2 regions of the Kosakonia calanthes genome follow, and region 1 is predicted to be linked to the other one. Evidence: predicted binding sites of a transcription regulator. Region 1 holds the regulator's gene; the other holds the start of a gene.
The links. Region 1 encodes LexA, which represses DNA repair genes until DNA is damaged. Its sites were predicted from a motif close to TNCTGTATGTACATACAGNA; they were not measured.
Positions count from the first base shown of each region.

Region 1 (3,127 bases):
CATTTCTCTTTAACAGTACCTTTGAACTGTTTCCAGTTACCGCCGACTTCGTCTTTATTCATAGTTGACTCCTTATCGTTCGGTTAAAAATAACGTTCTCGTTGTGCTGAACGTAATGATTATTGTAGTTAAGGATTCCGCATAATGTTTCATATTCGGAATCTTCACCCATCCAAACGACAAGAAATAGTGAGTGCGAGTCGAGAAAAAGCGTGATCAAGAGTGGTCGACAGCGGCAAACCAGCTGCCATTACGCCAGTGACGTCGCCACACCAGCGCAAGCGTCAGGCCGCGCAACGCCAGAAACACGGCCAGCGATAACCATAAACCGTGGTTGCCAAGCACAGGTACTGTCAGAAGCGTGACGGCAAAACCCGCCGCGGCGATCGCCATACTGTTTCGCATCTCAGCGGCGCGCGTGGCGCCAACGAACATGCCATCTAACAAATAACACCACACACCCACCAGCGGCAGAACAACTTGCCAGATCAGGTAATGCCCGGCGAGCTGTTGCAGCTCTGGCAAAGAGGTTAATAGCGCAATGATCGGCTTGCCCGCCAGCGCATAAACGGCGGCGAAAGCCACGGCGACAAGCCCGGCCTGACGGCATGCGGCTCGCCAGATATGCAGCAACTGGCTGCCATCGCGCGCACCGTAAGCCTGCCCGGAATGCGCTTCAACCGCGTAAGCAAAGCCGTCCAGCGCATAGGCGGTGAAGGTCAGAAACATCATCAGCACCGCATTGGCGGCGACCGTCTCACTGCCAAGACGCGCACCCAACACTGTTATCGAACCGAAGCAGAGTTGCAGCAACAGCGAGCGCAACATGATGTCGCGGTTCAGCGCCAGCAAACGCCGGACACCACCGCGCCAGGCATTTTTTAGCATCGACAACGCGATGCCCCGCCGCTGCAACACCTGCCAGACCATCAGCAACCCGATAGCAAACGTCACATATTCGGCAATCACCGTGGCGAGCGCCGCGCCCTGCACATTCATATGCAGACCCATAACCAGCCATAAATCGAGCACGATATTGAAGACGTTGCCCACCACCAGCAGGATCACCGGTGCGCGGGCATACTGCACACCAAGTAGCCAGCCGAGCAGCACCAGATTCCCCAGCGACGCGGGCGCACTGAGCCAGCGAATTTCAAGAAAACGCCGCGCCTGAAATAACACAGCCTCGCTTCCGCCGGTGATATGCAAAGCAAGATCGATAAGGGGTGTGCGTAGCAAAACAATCAGAACACCCGCGCCAAGTGCCAGTAAAAGAGGCTGCACAAGTGCGCGCGCTAGCGCGAAGGCGTTTTTCGCGCCGAAAGCCTGAGCGGTAAGACCGGTCGTGCTCATGCGCAGAAACAGCAGCAGCATAAATAAGAAGCTGGTTGCCGTTGCGCCAATCGCCACGCCGCCGAGATAAACGGGACTATCGAGATGCCCAATAACAGCGGTATCCACCAGCCCCAACAGTGGGACAGTGATGTTAGAGAAGATCATGGGCAGCGCGAGCCGCCACAGAGCTTTGTCGGATGCGGTCAGCAGCGGCATAGCATGAGCGTTAATGGATGAGAATAGAATGACGCTGCGGCGCGAAATACTGCACCGCAGCAGAGAAAGTGGGCGTTACAGCCATTCACCGTTGCGGATGACGCCAACCGCCAGCCCTTCAATGGTGAAGTTTTGATCGCGCAGGTCGACAACAATTGGGGAAAAGTCGGTGTTTTCCGGTAACAGTTCAACGGTGTTGCCCTGCTTTTTCAGGCGCTTAACGGTTACTTCGTCTTCGATACGCGCCACAACCACCTGGCCGTTACGTACATCCTGCGTTTTATGCACCGCCAGCAGATCGCCGTCCATAATACCGATATCTTTCATCGACATACCGCTAACGCGCAGCAGGAAATCCGCATGCGGTTTAAAAAGGCTGGGATCGACCTGATAGTGGCCTTCGATATGCTGTTGCGCCAGCAGCGGTTCACCCGCAGCGACGCGACCAATCAGCGGCAGCCCGGCATCATTTTCTTCTTCCACCAGCAGGCGAAGACCACGTGATGCGCCAGATACGATTTCGATCACCCCTTTGCGTGCCAGCGCTTTAAGGTGTTCTTCGGCTGCATTTGGGGAACGGAACCCCAATTGCTGTGCGATTTCCGCACGCGTCGGTGGCATACCGGTTTGGGTGATACGATCGCGAATAAGATCGAACACCTCTTGCTGCCTGGCCGTTAATGCTTTCATCCCGCCCCCTGGGTGTATATACAGTTATGCTGTGAGTATATACAGTTAACGGCGATTTTGAAACCAAAATTAAGTAAAAAACCAGGGCGTTATCGAATTATGGAACCCCTATCGAAAATGCGACCAAAGCAGCGAGATCCAGGTAAACAGCGCCAGTAGAATCGACATCAGCACCGCCGCCGACCCCATATCTTTTGCCCGGCCGGAAAGCTCATGGAATTCAGAACCTATACGGTCGACCACCGCTTCGATGGCGCTATTGAGGATTTCGACAATCATCACCAGCGTAACGGAGCCAATTAACAGGACACGGGTTATCGCGTCGATATCCAAAAAGGCGGCAATAATAATAGCCAGAATGACCGCCACCGCCTCCTGTCGAAATGCGGCTTCATTGATCCAGGCGGCACGTATACCTTTCCAGGAATATCCCGCGGCTTTAATGATCCGGGTGAGTCCGGTGCTATTATTGGCCATTAAAAGAACCTTTTTAAAAATTAAGCGTCAATGTCTACGCAAGCGCGTAGCAGTACAACAGAAATTATGCGCGCTTTCTGATATTCTTGCGGCGCAATGGCACTATTAACCAGAGGCTTTACATCCTTTATGTCCGGCTGGCCACGAATTTACTACAAATTACTGAATTTACCATTAAGCGTGCTGGTAAAAAGTAAATCGATTCCTGCAGAACCTGCACAGGAACTGGGTCTCGATACATCACGTCCCATCATGTACGTGTTGCCTTATAACTCTAAGGCTGACTTGATGACTTTGCGCGCTCAGTGTCTGGCACATGAATTGCCCGATCCCCTGGAACCGCTGGAAATCGACGGCGCGCTGTTACCACGTTTCGTGTTTATCCACGGCGGCCCGCGTGTATTCACCT
Region 1 is NZ_CP151800.1:4,411,840-4,414,966, forward strand. It holds gene AAEY27_RS20625 (CsbD family protein) at 1-62, opposite strand, end outside; gene dinF (MATE family efflux transporter DinF) at 217-1,551, opposite strand; gene lexA (transcriptional repressor LexA) at 1,627-2,241, opposite strand; gene AAEY27_RS20640 (diacylglycerol kinase) at 2,350-2,718, opposite strand; gene plsB (glycerol-3-phosphate 1-O-acyltransferase PlsB) at 2,848-3,127, shown strand, end outside.

Region 2 (3,127 bases), 110 kb from region 1:
GACTGCGCATACTTCGCCCACTCGACGGTGATCGCTTCCGGGCGGCTGACGTCGCCGATCACTACCGGCGGTTTCACGCAGCGGGAACCGTAGCTCTGTACCCAGCCATTTTGCGTAAAGACGAAACCGTCGAGGTTCTCACCGAAGTATTCCACCATGTCGTTACGCTCGGCTTCGCCGTGCACCAGCACATCCAGCCCCAGGCGCTCCTGCTCGGCAATCGCTTGTTTAATATGTTCCGCGATGCCGGTGCGGTAGTTCGTGGCGTCCAGATTGCCTTTTTTGAAGTCCAGGCGCAGGCCGCGGATTTCAGTGGTTTGTGGGAATGAACCGATGGTCGTTGTCGGCCAGGCTGGCAGGTTAAAGCGGGCGCGTTGCGCCTGAGCACGCTCGCCGTACGGGCTGTGGCGTTGGCTGTCTTGCGCCGTGATCGCCGCCAGGCGTGTTGCCACGGCGGTGTTATGCACACGGGTAGAGTGGCGACGAGCCTGAATCGGCGCACTCCATTGCGCCAGTTTTTCGGTGTTGCCGCTGTTCAGCGCATCGCGCAGCAGCGCCAGTTCCTGGCATTTTTGCAGGGCGAAGGCGAACCAGCTTTTTACCTCTTCATCAAGACGCGTTTCGACGCTCAGATCGATCGGGCTGTGCAGCAGAGAGCAAGAGGAAGCGACCCATAGCGGGCGTTTCCCGACAATCTGTTGCACTTGCGCGTATTTCTCAGTCAGGTCGGCACGCCAGACGTTTCGGCCATTAACCAGGCCAGCGGAGAGTAACCAGTCAGCAGGCAAGCGCTGGTGCAGCTCAGCAACGTTGTCTTTGCCGTGCACCAGATCGACATGCAGGCCCTGCACTGGCAGCGCGGTGATCACATCCAGGTTCGGCGTAACGCCTTCAAAATAGGTGGTCAGCAGCAGTTTTACCTGACCGTTCAGCGCGTCATACGCCGGTTTAAAAACATCCAACCACGCTTGCGGTAACTCCAGCACCAGCGCGGGTTCATCGATTTGTACCCACTCGATATCGCGTTTTGCCAGTTCGGCCAGAACCTGTTGGTACACCGGCAGAATGTCGTTCAGCAGGCTTAAGCGGTCGAATTGCTCGCCTTTCACTTTACCCAGCCACAGGTAGGTTACCGGCCCCAGCAGCACGGGTTTGACTTTGTGGCCCAATGCCAGCGCTTCGTCCACCTCTTCCAGTAACTGGGTCCAGGTCAGTTTGAACTGCTGGCCTTTGCTGAACTCCGGCACCATGTAGTGGTAGTTGGTGTTGAACCATTTGGTCATTTCCGCCGCGGCAGCGGGTTCACCGGTCGGTGCGCGACCACGACCAATGCGGAACAGGGTATCGATATCCACAGAGCCGTCTTTGTTCTGATGACGAGCCGGCACATTGCCGAGCAGCAGGCTGGTGGTCAGAACATGGTCGTACCAGGCAAAGTCGCCGACCGGTAGCAGATCGATGCCGGCCTGTTTTTGTTGATCCCAGTGGCGAGCGCGCAATTCGCAGCCCACCGCCAGCAGTTCTTCACGGCTGGTGTTGCCAGCCCAGTAACTTTCTTGCGCTTTTTTCAACTCGCGACGCAGGCCAACGCGAGGGAAACCGAGGGTGTGATTAATAATTGTCATGATCCTTCCTCTTTTATATGGCTGATTCTGAAGGCAAAACTCTAAATAGTTCGGCTGGCAGGAAGGCGGCAACGCAGCGCATTCCCAGGAGCTTACTGAAGTAAGTGACTGGGATAAGCGAGGCAGCCAACGCATCTGCCAGTCGAAATATGACGAGTTTTGGACGTCCAGATGTTTACACATCCATAATGTGAAGGTACTGTGTATACCTCAAGCGCAAAATGTTCATGCCGGAGTGAAGGACTTTCATGATCGAGATTAAACATCTGAAAACGCTACAGGCGTTACGAAATAGCGGATCGCTCGCGGCAGCAGCAGCTACGTTGCATCAGACGCAATCTGCGCTTTCCCATCAGTTCAGCGATCTGGAACAACGCCTCGGTTTCCGGCTATTTGTGCGTAAGAGTCAGCCGCTGCGCTTTACGCCGCAGGGTGAAATTTTGCTGCAATTGGCGAATCAGGTGCTGCCGCAAATCAGCCGCGCCCTGCAATCTTGCAACGAACCGCAACAGACCACTTTACGTATCGCCATTGAATGCCATAGCTGTATTCAGTGGCTGACGCCCGCACTTGAAAATTTCCGCCAGAGCTGGCCGCAGGTGGAGATGGATTTCAAATCTGGCGTGACTTTCGACCCGCAACCCGCACTGCAACAAGGCGAGTTGGATCTGGTGTTGACCTCCGACATTCTGCCGCGCAGCGGCCTGCACTATTCCCCGATGTTTGATTTCGAAGTGCGGCTGGTTTTGGCGCCGGATCATCCGCTGGCGGCGAAAGCGCGCATTACGCCGGATGATATCGCCAGCGAAACGCTGCTGATCTACCCGGTACAGCGCAGCCGGCTGGATGTCTGGCGCCACTTCCTGCAACCGGCTGGCGTTAGCCCGTCGCTGAAAAGCGTCGATAACACCCTACTGTTAATTCAGATGGTTGCGGCCCGCATGGGGATTGCGGCGCTGCCGCACTGGGTGGTGGAGAGTTTTGAGCGCCAGGGTTTGATCGTGACCAAAACCCTGGGCGAAGGATTGTGGAGCCGGCTGTATGCCGCCGTGCGCGACGGCGAACAGCGGCAGCCGGTGACAGAAGCGTTTATTCGCTCAGCGCGGAACCACGCTTGCGATCATCTACCGTTTGTGCGGAGCGCGGAGCGACCCAACGCCGATGTACCCACAACGAGGCCATTATCACCGCACCACCAATAATAAAACTCGGCCAGTGCGGCTGTTCCTGCCAGATAGCGAGGTTCACCAGTAACCCGGCAGGAACATGCACATTGTTCATGATGCCGAGCGTGCCCGCGTCCACCTGCGTGGCACCGTAGTTCCACATAAAGTAACCCAACCCGGACGCCACCACGCCCAGCCAAATCAGCACGCCCCACTGCAAGCTGGTGGTCGGCAATTTCTGCGGGTTGCCCATCGCAAACCACGCGATAACAGCCACCACCAGCGCGCCGAGATAGAACCAGGCGAAGGCGTTATGCTGCGGCATCGGGCGGGTTT
Region 2 is NZ_CP151800.1:4,525,485-4,528,611, forward strand. It holds gene metE (5-methyltetrahydropteroyltriglutamate--homocysteine S-methyltransferase) at 1-1,625, opposite strand, end outside; gene metR (HTH-type transcriptional regulator MetR) at 1,874-2,827, shown strand; gene AAEY27_RS21160 (carboxylate/amino acid/amine transporter) at 2,715-3,127, opposite strand, start outside.
Region 2: a site for LexA is predicted at 1,823-1,842, ahead of metR (HTH-type transcriptional regulator MetR). Genes of this name have one in related genera too.